3 regions of the Pseudoalteromonas sp. T1lg65 genome follow, and region 1 is predicted to be linked to each of the others. Evidence: predicted binding sites of a transcription regulator. Region 1 holds the regulator's gene; each other region holds the start of a gene.
What was found. The regulator sigma-54, encoded in region 1, starts transcription at its own class of promoters, with help from an activator protein. The targets are predictions, from matches to a motif close to GTTGGCACGNNNNTNGNNT.
Positions count from the first base shown of each region.

Region 1 (4,232 bases):
CATCGCTTTCTTTAGGAATATTGCGAACGTCAATACTTACGGCGATCTTGTCGTAACTGTCAGAAACGCTTCTGACTAATGAGGGCAATAAATTGACTGGTATATTATCAACGCAGTAGTAACCTAAGTCTTCTAAGACTCTCAACGCGACAGACTTACCAGAGCCTGAGCGGCCACTGATAATAATTAACTCCATTCCTTGTTCTTGCTCAGTTACTTGACTCATTCTGGATCACCGAAAATAACTCATCATCTGTTTTTGCTTGCCTAAGTTGCTTACAAAACGCTTTGTCTTTGAGTCTATCAGCAATTGTTGCCAAGGTCTTTAGGTGATGCTGATTATCTCCATCAGGTACAATCAGAGCGACGAAAATATCCACGGGGCGCTTGTCTATGGCTTCAAACGGAATCGCTTGCTCACTCACAAGTACCATAGTGACGACATGATCGATACCGGCTAGTCTTCCATGTGGGATCGCAATACCCTTGCCTATCCCTGTGCTACCAAGCTTTTCTCTGGTCATCAGTGCATCAAGAATAGCGTGCTGACTAACCTCAGGAAGCTGAGTGTGTGCCAGCTCACTAATATATTCGAGAATACGCTTTTTGCTATTAAAAAGGACCGCAGCTTTACTACAGTCCTTATTTACAAGTGAACTCAATTTCATTTTAATGACGAGTTAATTTCTCTTTATGTTTAATTACTTGACGGTCTAGCTTATCGATTAAACTATCAATCGCCGCGTACATGTCCTGGTGTTCAGTCGAAGCAAATAGTTCTCCGCCGTTCACGTGCAAAGTAGCCTCTGCTTTTTGTACTAGTTTTTCAACGTCTAGGATCACATGGACATTGTTGATGTGGTCAAAATGCCTCTCCAGCTTCGCAAATTTGTTGGTGACATAGTCTCTAAGTGAATCTGTAATTTCTACGTGACGACCAGTTAAATTTAGTTGCATAAGCATTTTCCTTCTTTGGTTTAACGTCTTAAATCAAGCTTTTACGCTGATTTGACGGTGGAATGGCTAGGGATTCACGATACTTTGCGATCGTGCGCCTTGCTACCTTGATTCCCTGTTCAGCTAGTATGTCTGCGATTTTACTATCGCTCAAAGGTTTAGCTGTGTTCTCCGCAGCTACCAGCTTTTTGATCAGTGCTCTAATTGCTGTTGATGAGCACTCACCTCCGTTTTCTGTACTTACATGGCTTGAGAAGAAATACTTCAGCTCAAAAATGCCGCGAGGTGTATGCATATATTTTTGAGTTGTAACCCGGGAAATTGTTGATTCATGCATATCAACCATCTCCGCGACATCGTTAAGCACCATAGGACGCATTGCCTCAGGTCCATGTTCAAAGAATGCCTGTTGTTGTTGCACAATGCAATTAGTTACTTTCAATAAAGTGTCATTTCTACTTTCAAGACTTTTAATGAACCACTTTGCTTCTTGCAAGTGTGAACGGATGAACTGACTATCAGAACTGGAGCGTGCGGTTCTAGACATTGCAGCGTAGTGATCATTCACTCTAATTTTAGGCATTGCGTCGGGATTCAGCTCTACCACCCAACGACCTTTCACTTTTTTTACTGACACGTCAGGTATCACGTATTCAGGTTCTTCATGAAGAATACTGGCCGCAGGTTTGGGATTGAGGCTATGAATAAGCGTCATTACCTCTTTTAGTTCATCTTCTTTGAGGCGAGTTTTCTTCATTAACGTTCGATAGTCACGGCTGGCTAGCAAATCTATATGGTCGGTTAGCACCATTTGTGTTTCTTTTAGCCAAGGCGTTTCTGGCGCAAACTGACGTAACTGAATACAAAGACATTCTTGAAGGCTTCTTGCTGCAATACCGACGGGGTCAAAAAGTTGGATACGTTTTAATACGGCTTCAATTTCATCTAACTCAATCGTTTCCTCGCTTTCATCGCCATTTAAGCTTTCTAAAATCTCTTCGCAAGATAGAGTCAGAATTCCTGATGTATCGACGGCCTCAATAATAGCAGTAGCAATGGCATGATCGGTTGGACTAAAAGGGGTGAGTTGTAGTTGCCACATTAGATAGTCGTGTAATGACTCAGATGTTTCGCCTTGATAAACATTGTCGTCATCAGGTAAAGGACCTGAGCTACTACTAGGAGCGGCGCTCATGTATTCATCCCAAGTGACATCCATGGCGAGTTCTTCACTAACTGTATCTTTGCTCAGGGCAGTATCCGAGTCTAACTCATAATCACTGACTTGACTCTCATCACTGGATTCTGAATTGTTTTGATCCGTGTTTTTATCTTGGTCAGATATTTCCACGCCATCAGAATCTTGAGATTCAGACTCGTCCACCTCTAACAATGGATTGCTATCTAGTGCTTCTTGTATTTCTTGTTGTAGATCCAATGTGCTCAATTGCAGCAAGCGGATGGCTTGTTGCAGCTGAGGTGTCATGGTCAGTTGCTGCCCCATACGCAGCTGTAATGATTGTCTCATGTATCTCTAACAATCCTTTTTCACAGTTGTTATTACTACCAATCTAACTATAGCTTGAATTGCTCACCTAGGTAGACATCTCTTACTGTTTGATCTGCCAAAACATGCTCAGGGGTGCCTGATGCTATTAGCTCACCATGAGAAACAATGTAGGCGGTTTCACAGACATCTAAGGTTTCCCTGACATTATGATCTGTAATTAAAACCCCAATACCTCGATCTCTTAGGTGCTTTATTATTGTCTTTATATCTAACACTGAAATCGGGTCAACACCAGCAAAAGGTTCATCTAAAAGGATAAATTTTGGGTTTGCGGCTAAAGCTCGAGCAATTTCTACCCTTCTTCGTTCTCCACCTGAAAGCGCCATACCCAATGAGTCACGAATATGCTGAATGTTAAACTCATCTAGAAGTTCGTTAAGCTCAATCTCACGCTCTGTTTTATTGAGATCTTTGCGAGTTTCTAATATCGCCATAAGGTTCTGATACACAGTGAGTTTTCTAAATATGGAAGACTCTTGTGGTAAATAGCCAATACCTAAGCGGGCACGGCTATGCATGGGCAACAAGGTGATATCTTGGTCATCGATTTGAATAACGCCTTTGTCGCTCGGTACTAAACCAACAATCATATAAAAAGTAGTGGTTTTCCCCGCTCCGTTTGGACCAAGTAAACCGACTATGCTACCAGCTTTAACATTGAGAGCTACGTTCTTGACAACTTGTCTGCCTTTGTAGCTTTTTGCTAGGCCTTGTGCAATTAATTCACTCATTAATTGTTACCTTGCTCTTTTAACCCTTTATTAGATTGATCTTTGTCATCTTTGACCGGCACTAAAATGGTACGCACTCTGGAGTCTTTTTGATCTGAGCGGTCTGCACTGATCAGCTGCTTATCGATGTCATAGGTGATGCTGTCAGCATTCATTTTCTGTCCGGCTTGTTTAATCTCCGCATTACCTGAGATAACTAAGGTCATGGTGGCAACGTCATAGCGTATTTCGTTGGCTTTTGCTTCCAGCATAGTGCCATCGGCTTGCTGTTCAGTAAAAATGGCAGGGGAACCTTTGGCAATAAGCAATTGCTTATTATCACCAAGCTCCTTTCGACGGTGTGCTTCTAATTTATCGGCGGTAATGCGACGAAGACCATGAATGACCGTTACGTTTTTCTCAAAGATGGCAATGTCGCTTTGTAATTGGGCTTGCTGCCGATCTGAGTCAATAATAACTTGCGAATCTTCTACTGATGAAGCAACGGTAGCCCATACACTGAGGCTAAAAAGGGTTAAGGTAGTAAAGAGTTTACTGATCATAATAGATAGTCTTTGTATGATTGATAAGTTCAATGACCTCATTGTGTAGGTCAGCGGTTAATCCCTTACCTGTAATTTTGAGGCTTGGGCCAATTATTTCTACTGGCTGTTGGGAGTTCATCAGTTTTTGTTTTATGTCTACTCTTACGTTGTCAGCAAAAACATCACTGATCATCGCTCCCTCGGTTAAGTTTTTAGCTAGGACATTGCCTTCAAGTACCAGCATATTGTTATCGTATAACGTGGCTTCTGCTGCGCTGAGCTCCCAATTTTGCTCACCATTGTATAAAGTGAACACAGGCTGGGTAAAGTGACTAAAACCTAGCTCTTGAAAAACTTCCATTTTATTAGCTTTAACTTGGTAATTTAACTGGCCATTTTCACTGTAGGCAAGTTGCTGAAGTTGTGTTGCTATATAGTCTGGTTTAGCTA
Region 1 covers NZ_CP196837.1:377,190-381,421, forward strand. The annotation lists gene rapZ (RNase adapter RapZ) at 1-196, opposite strand, end outside; gene ptsN (PTS IIA-like nitrogen regulatory protein PtsN) at 210-668, opposite strand; gene hpf (ribosome hibernation promoting factor) at 670-957, opposite strand; gene ACSLBF_RS01700 (RNA polymerase factor sigma-54) at 986-2,485, opposite strand; gene lptB (LPS export ABC transporter ATP-binding protein) at 2,533-3,258, opposite strand; gene lptA (lipopolysaccharide transport periplasmic protein LptA) at 3,258-3,800, opposite strand; gene lptC (LPS export ABC transporter periplasmic protein LptC) at 3,790-4,232, opposite strand, start outside.

Region 2 (4,232 bases), on a different replicon from region 1:
AATTTCATTAAGTTGTTTGGTGGTCGACTGTGTCGAACAATAATTTTCGATAAACTGATTTAGTTGATCAGCGTTGATATATTCAATGTCGAGCGGGTTGTAATGCGCATTTTTACAACGTTGAATTAGCGCTTTTACCGTGCTTGTAATCGGCGGAAAAGCAGTTTCCTTTGCAGCTGCTTCGCTTTGGCTATTTGGGCTTATGGCACAGCCTACGAGAGAAAAAGTGATCATAGTAATAATCGCAAGCTTCATTCTAAATCTCCTTTGGAAAGCTAATCTCTATACACGCACCTGTTTTGACAGGCACCCAGCGCAATTTTCCTGCTAATTGGTTTACACACTCAGAAACAATCGCAAGGCCTAGTCCAGAGCTTTGGTGTGGTTTATCTTGCTCCTTCTCACAGCGGACAAATGGCTGAAAGAGTTGCTCTGGATTGTCGTGGACAATGCCTGAGCCATCATCCGATACCAACAAATTTATCGCCGCATTGTGTTCTTGCACACAAACGATGGCTTTGGTCTTGGCATATAGGATAGCGTTGTTGAGAAGTTGAATAAGGATCAACTTCAGTGGAAAATGGGGCAGGGGGATTGAAACATCAACCTCCCAGCAAATTTCGATGTTTGTACTGTTAATACGTTTGTGTAAATGCTGCTCAACTTCGAATTGGATAGTGCTCATGCACACTTTGTGGTTCATACACTCGGGGTGGCTTGCGGCACTGTAATTTAGTAATGCATCAATTTGTTGTAATAAAGTATCAACTGCTTGAGACATCAAGTTCACGATCCTACGCTGCTTACAGTTGATCCCACCTACAATTTCACCGTCTAGTAAGTTTACGCCTTCGTTTAATGACGCTAACGGAGTCTTAAGCTCATGCGTCACATGACGTAAAAATGTTTCTTTTTGCTGCTGGACTCGCTGCAATTCTGCGTTTAGCCAGTTGAGTCGCTCACCGAGCTGTTGCATCTCAAGGCTTCCTTCAAGCTTTATTGGTTTGGAGAAGTCACCTTTCCCAACAGCCGATATTGCCGAATCTACTTTACCAAGTGCAGAGCAAAGCCGGTTGATTAAAAATAAACTCAGGCCTATCAAGAGTGGATACAAAATGACTAGTCCTAACAGAAAAGCTTTTTGATCATTTGCGAAGCTCTCTTTGTGTTGGTTAAGTTGCAGCTCAAGTTGGTTTTTAAAGCTAGGAGCTAGCGTTAATAGTTGCTCAGATAAATGTGCAAGCTGCGATGCATTCGGCGCAGCGATGTCGCTGCGTTTTTGAAATTGTTGCCAATTTGCGACAAAGCTTGGGGAGGGAGCAAAAGCTAACTGTGCTATCTGGTCACGTGTTGTATGCCACTTTTCGTTGATACTCGTCGCGAGTTTATCATTTTGCAACAGCTCATTGTTTTTAGACGCCTTTTCCAAACTTTGCAGGTCGTGGATCAGCTGATTGTAATCAACAATAAGTTGCTGATTTTGTTGATAGGTTTCGTGTACTTCCTGCTGATTTAGTGACAAGGTATGGGCATACCATAAAGTAAGTAAGCACAGCGGAAATATACCCACTAATAAGGCGAATAAAACTTGTTTTTGTAGCGGTAAAAAAAACATGTTTTTCATATCCTAAATCTCACTTGTTATGTATTCGATTTATGCATTCCATGACTAGGTGTTGCAAAATAGCGACATCGTAATGTATTGATATTATTAACATTTAAATCTTCAGCGATCGCTTATGTAGCCATTTGGCAACATTATTACTTAATTCTGCCTGAATTATTTTCGATGATTTTTATTAACTCTATGTATTTATTGGCTTTTTATTTTTTGGCACTAAGTTTGATTAGTAAGAGGTGAGCAGCAAGAAACGCTGCAGCTTATTAGCTTCCAACTCAATGTTGAAATAACTTAATGAAATAAAGAGGAATAATTATGAAATCATTCACAATTCAACTATCAGTTTTAGCGTTTTCTCTATTGTCTATCACGGCTCAAGCAAGCTCTGCTTTTGCCGAATATGACGCTGATAAAGATGGCTACATTTCGCTTTCAGAGTCGAAGGTTAATCCAAAGCTAATGGCACAATTTGCAGATTTAGACACAGATGAAGATGGTCGTCTAAGTGAATCTGAGTTCGCTAAGTTTAACGGTTAATAGTAATTAATTCGATTGAAAAGGAGAATGGTATGAAAATCAGATATGTAGGTATTACAACAGTTTTAGCATTGGTCAGCACTTTAAGCTTTGCAGCTAGCGAGACCTTTATCGATTTGGACAAAAATGAGGACGGTAAAATTAGTCGAGTTGAAGCAGCGTCGTCTTCACAGCTGCTCGCTCGATTTGATGAGCTTGACACCAATAAAGATGGTGTTTTGAGTGAAAGTGAATTTGCGAAGTATAGCGATGAATAACCGCTAAAGTTCCTGTGGTGGCGTCGGATTAAAAAGGTGCCACTCCTTCCCAAGCCCTCTGTGTTGAGGGCTTTTTTACTCTACCGCAGTTGCCCACCTGACTTGCTATAAATACATGTTTATTGCTAATCGCTAGCTTCTTAGTTTCGGCGTTTAAAAAAAATACCTTTTAAACATAATAAAACCTCACTTTTAAAGATAATAACTGACCTCAGCTGCGGATAAGCGTTTTGAAAGTGTGAATATTTAAGAGCCCATGACACTTCTCGTACCAATGAAGAAATTTCATTCAATATTAAGGCGTTTTTACACGGTAATAGCTGGTTATTGCAAGTGAAAGCAACGAAGAGAGTGAATAAAATAGCATTATTGGGCAAATTCGCTTATCCGCAGCTGAGGTTAAATACTTATTCGTATGACTACAAAGCGCCGATTTACTTAACCGCTCAGCTGGGTTGTTCATAAAGCTTTATGCGGTTTTTAGAAAAACAAGGAATATTTTCTTCGTTATAACTTTGACAATTATGAATAGTTTACTAATTTTGTTATCGACCTGTTTAAAAGGTTAACAATTTGAATAATTATAATAGGAACAACAAGATGAAAAAAACTATTCTAACTTTGTCCATTCTCTCATCTCTAGGTATAGGAACCGCTCTTGCGGGTGATGCAACGTATCAAGGCGCACAAATGGATGCGGCAATTGCAAATACGTGCATCATTCGTTTCAATGACAATGTTTCTAAATTTGATGTAGAGGGCAAAGCTCGTGGAATGGTGGCTAAAGTGAACGCTCAAGCCAAACATATCTATAAAAACACGATTAAGGGAATGGCAGTCAACATGAACTGCGAAAAAGCACAAGCGGTGTTTGCTGGAAACACTGATATCATGCGTTTTACACCAGACGGTAAAGTGTATGCGAATCCAGCAATTGCTAAAGGTAAACCTGGTAATGGTGGCAGCGATCCGCAGCAAGTTCCTTGGGGAGTGACACGAGTTGGTGGTCCTGTTGATGGTAGCGGTTACACAGCGTGGGTTATTGATACCGGTATCGATTTAGACCATCAGGATTTAAATGTTGACGCCAGTCGTGGCTTCACTGCATTTTCCAGCGGTAGAAACGCAGGTATGGATGATGGCAATGGTCACGGCACCCATGTTGCGGGAACCATCGCTGCATTGAATAATGACATTGATGTTGTGGGAGTTGCTGCTGGCGCAACCGTTGTTCCAGTCAAAGTACTTGATGCGCGTGGATCTGGTAGTTGGTCTGGCGTGTTAGCTGGAGTTGATCATGTCGCTGTGAATGCAAGCCCTGGAGATTGCGCGAATATGAGCTTAGGTGGCGGCTTCAACCAAGAGTTGAATGATGCTGTGGAAAGCGCAGCACAACAATCCGGAGCATTTTTTGTGGTAGCCGCGGGCAACGAAAGCCAACATGCTGGAAATGTTTCTCCAGCGAGTGCCTCACATAATCGCGTTTACACTATTTCTGCATCGGATTCGAATGACAACTTTGCGAGCTTTTCTAACTATGGCAACCCTCCGGTAGATTATGCGGCTCCAGGTGTGGCAATCCTGTCTACCAGAAGCGGTGGTGGCACAACGACCATGTCTGGCACTTCTATGGCATCGCCAGCTGCTTGCGCCGTTATCATGATGCGTAACGGAAATCCAGCCACAGACGGTAAAGTGTCAGGTGACCCTGACGGAAACGCAGATAGCATCATCCACCTTTAATTAAAACAACCTGAGCATCTTACAAGGTGCTCAGGTTGCTCTAGTTTATCACCCGTCAATGATACCATTGCAGT
Region 2 covers NZ_CP196838.1:824,858-829,089, reverse strand. The annotation lists gene ACSLBF_RS20730 (hypothetical protein) at 1-255, opposite strand, end outside; gene ACSLBF_RS20725 (sensor histidine kinase) at 257-1,624, opposite strand; gene ACSLBF_RS20720 (EF-hand domain-containing protein) at 1,937-2,158, shown strand; gene ACSLBF_RS20715 (crotonobetainyl-CoA--carnitine CoA-transferase) at 2,191-2,415, shown strand; gene ACSLBF_RS20710 (S8 family serine peptidase) at 3,016-4,158, shown strand; gene ACSLBF_RS20705 (S8 family serine peptidase) at 4,207-4,232, opposite strand, start outside.
Region 2: ACSLBF_RS20720 (EF-hand domain-containing protein) is a predicted target of sigma-54. The motif match lies at 1,831-1,849, and genes of this name have one in related genera.

Region 3 (4,232 bases), 920 kb from region 1:
AAACGATTTAGACGTGCAGCCTATATTGAAGACGAAAAACTGCTCGTAGGTAGTCGAACCAAACGTAACATTCGTGAGGGACAGCCATTCACAGACAATCAGATTTGTATGGTGTGTAAAGGTGACACCATCATCATTTACGCAAAAACCAGAACATTGACGATAAAAACTTCTGGTGAAGCGCTCCAAGATGGTAATATAGGAGAACAAGTAAGAGTAAAAAACTTACGCTCAGGCAAAACCTTGCGTGCAAAAGTGATTGATATTGAATCAGTAGAGGTTAATTTATAAAAAATTTGCTAAAGTAAAGTTGTTCAAGGCCGATAACTAGGTCGAGAGTATATTTTAATTGGGTCGATTATCATGGTTAACAATATTAACGGTCAAAACCAGTCTAGCTCGGTTGCTAATAATGTAAAGCAGCAACGTGCTGAATTACAAAGAAATGAAGCTAATAATGCTTCATCAAAAACTCCGGCGTCCCCGAAGGCTGCTGCTGATTCAGTAAGTCTGACACCGCAAGCTCAGCAACTGAAAGGGCTAAATGAAAAAGCACAGCAGTCTTCCGGATTCGACGAGAAAAAAGTCGAACAACTGAAAAAGGCAATTGCTGAAGGCAAGTATCAAGTAGATGCTGAAAAGCTAGCTAAGAACATCGCGGCATTTGAGTTTGATGTGTATGGATGATCTAACGCATTTATGTATTCACAAATTAAATGACCAAATCTCTTCGCTAGAAGCAATGACCCAGCTTCTAGATGAAGAGTTAAATGTGCTCGCCTCCAGAAATGGAACGGAACTTAAACCCCTCGCCAAACAAAAACTTACCCTGATTTCCCAACTACAAAAAGTAGATAAAGAGTTAAGCCAGTTTAATCCTGATTTATTCAAAGCTGAAGATGTTATTCCCTTGGTTGATAAGGTGAAATTGCTACTTAACGAGTGTAAACGCAAAAACGAAGTTAATGCCAAAGCAGCTCATCAAGCAAACCTCAGCACTCGCGAACTAAAAGAAATCTTGCTCGGTGCCCCAACCTCAGTAACTTATGGACAGGACGGTAGCGTATCTGGAAGTGCTGGTGAGCTAGTAAGAAACTTAAAAGCCTAGTATTTGGCTTTTTATTTAAGACTATAGTGAATTTTCTTTATCTTCTTAGGCTTCGCCTGAGCTATATACAAATCATAGACTTGCTTCATATCTAACTCCAGCTCAGTTGCGTATGTGTCACCCACAGCATAAGTCTTGATAACTTTAGCACCTCTTACCAAGCCCTTAACTTGTGCTTTTAGACCATCATTTTGAGCTATTGCGCCCTTTACTGTCATGGAAGAAGTTAAATTTTGACCGTAAAGTTGCTCAGCAAGCTCACGATAAGCCTCAAGTTTAGACACTTTAATTGCCAGCAACTGTTTCTGGCCCTGTGTTTCTCCAGGCTGAGCACTCAATGGCGCGTAGCCTACTGCTCTTAAAACCGGATAGGTATCAGGCTGGATTGTTTCATATTCGACATGCTTATCAATTAAGCTCGAACATCCTGTTCCCGCCAATAGTGCACCATTTATCATTAATATAGTTAAAACTTTAGCGGAATATTGCATGATAAGAACTCCACAAGATCAATTAAACTCTATACTAAGACCTACTTATTTAATGAAAACTAGAAACGCAGTAAGGTCGTAGCAAACTTGCTTAGTTATATGCACGATTCTTGCCAAAATTTGGCACAGGTATTGCTGCTATTTTATAAGATGTATTTTTGGGCTTGTAGCAATGAAAAAGTTTGTCGGTATTAGTTGTACGCTGTTTTGTTTAGTCGCAGGAACGCCAGCCAGCGCAGAATGGTTTGAAGTTACAGGTATGGCGAATATTAAAAATGGTGATCATTCCAAAGCACGAAGAAAAGCAGTCAATGACGCAATCACACAGGCGTTACTGTTTTCCGGTGCCTCCGTCACCAGTGTACAAACTGTCACCGATGGTATTTTAACGCAGGATCAACTTAAACTGAGTGCCAATGCCGAAATTCAGAGCGCCAATGTAATTTCAGAGTCACAAGTCGGTGACACTTGGCAGGTCACATTACACGTTGACATCATGCCGCAAACTGAAAAATGCCCAATCAGTGCCTACAACAAACAAATAGCGATCACTCAAAGCCAATTGAAAAACAAGCATCAAGCCACTTTGGGTCAAATTTTTGACATACACAAGGCTACCAGTGAACGTTTATATCAGACGCTCAATTCTCAACGAGCAAGTCTAGAACCTGTACCTTATTACGCCCAACCAATTGAAGTTAACAAGTTTTTTAATCAACGATTTGATTACAATGAACAGCTCATTGAAACGGTAACTGCAAATACTAACAGCCAATATGTTCTGTTGAGCCAAATCACCGATATCTCAGGTGGAGAAAAGCTCAATGGTAGCTTAGCATTTTGGAAAGATGACAAATACGTCAGAAATTTTAAAATGGACTTCGCACTGTTTGATGCCCTATCTCATGAGCGGATTTGGCAACAACAGTATTCTGCACAAGGGATCTGGCCTTTTGAAAAGACCAAGTTAATTGATGTATACAGCGATACCTTTTGGCAAACAGACTTTGCCGATGAAATTCAGTCCATTTTAAATCAAGTTGTAATCGACCTAAATGGTGCTGTTGCTTGCTTGCCTACCAAGGGAAAAATCCTTCATATTGAAGGAGATCGCGTCGTGATAAATCTTGGTAGAATGCACGGTTTAGAAAATGGTCAACTCCTAAATATTGCCCATAACAACCCGATAACGGATGGAGACGGTAGAAAGTACCTACATCAGATTAAAACCATTAACCAAGTGAGAGTGGTGCAGATTAACGCTCAAAACGCCATTGCCGTAAATATCAGCCAGCGTCCTTTGAACAATATCCAACTGAACGACTTGGTAGAGATCCAAGTAGAACCAAACGAGTCGTTTTCGCTGATTGATGAATAACAGGCCATCTCCCGCGGTTGTGGCCTTAGAAGAATAAAAACTTCCAGAAATAATCTCATTGAACGCTAATGATTGACTCCTTATCAAAGCTCAATTAGCTTATTTATTCGCCAATTTGGCGAGAGGATAACTTTTAAGGAGAAACGATGAAATTATCACTCAGAAAAAAAGCGATCAAAAGCCTTTCTAAAGAATCAAACATAGCAAAAAATGTGACGCCATATATTGCAGGAGGCAACTGGGATTTCTCAATTGCTTACACCTGTGACTATGGAGATTACTGCTTAGGTTACACACATAAATATCGTTGTAGACCTACCGACTTTTGCTAGTTAACCTCACCTGAGGTTGATTAAAGCCCCGCAGACTCTATGAATTAGGTCTGCAATTAGCACCGCTGGTTTTCATTGCTTGATAGCCATTGCGGTTGAAATTAGAGCGATGGAAAGGTTAACGATGGCCGAAACGATGGGAATCGAACCCATAACCTTCCCCTTAGGAGGGGGATGCTCTATCCAGTTGAGCTACGTTCCGGCAACAGACAGCAAACGAGCCTGCTCATTATTTCCTGACAAGTTTTAGTATACTTATTCCATCTAAGTTTTGAACCCCTAAGAGCAAAAAATGATGATTGTCATGAGGTTAGCTGCATATTTCAATGTCATTGCAAAATTTTACTGGCTTAGTTTGTTAAGACTGCATAGGGGTAATTGCGGACGAGTTGAACGGAGTTGGTGATAGGTATAATCTGGATTGATCATACCTATCGTGAGGCGGTTGCCTGGTCGTCTAAAATAAAATAAGGAATGGTAACCGAAGAACTTGCGATAACTAGGTTCGTAGCAAACTCCATCATACGTGCATTCACCTCAACTCCGCGTTCTCGATATATCAAGGTGCCACTTAATACATGACTCGGCTTAGCCTTGCTAAGTAACCTACTCGCATCTCGACTAAACAAGAAGTCTCCTCGCTCAGTCACATCAATACGACCTGTAGATTTAAAATCCAGTGCTTGAAAGCCGAGCTGCTGCATTTTTAACATCAACGTCTCAGCAAGTTGGTTACCAAGCTGATTAGTACCACGTAATGAACGGTTAAAGTCCACGAAACTAGTCACGGCCACAGAGCGTAAATTTTGATCTAGCGCCGAGTCTGCCAACTCTAACGCGATCTGCTCGGCGTAATTGGCAATTTCTTTTCGGTGACGGTAACTAACAAAACCTATGTCACCGATTTCTTGCTCACTGGCTCG
Region 3 covers NZ_CP196837.1:1,292,978-1,297,209, reverse strand. The annotation lists gene flgA (flagellar basal body P-ring formation chaperone FlgA) at 1-291, shown strand, start outside; gene flgM (flagellar biosynthesis anti-sigma factor FlgM) at 364-687, shown strand; gene flgN (flagellar export chaperone FlgN) at 680-1,108, shown strand; gene ACSLBF_RS05480 (LPP20 family lipoprotein) at 1,120-1,599, opposite strand; gene ACSLBF_RS05475 (flagellar assembly protein T N-terminal domain-containing protein) at 1,772-2,977, shown strand; gene ACSLBF_RS05470 (hypothetical protein) at 3,124-3,309, shown strand; tRNA gene ACSLBF_RS05465 (tRNA-Arg) at 3,435-3,511, opposite strand; gene ACSLBF_RS05460 (FlgO family outer membrane protein) at 3,741-4,232, opposite strand, start outside.
Region 3: ACSLBF_RS05475 (flagellar assembly protein T N-terminal domain-containing protein) is a predicted target of sigma-54. The motif match lies at 1,719-1,737, and genes of this name have one in related genera.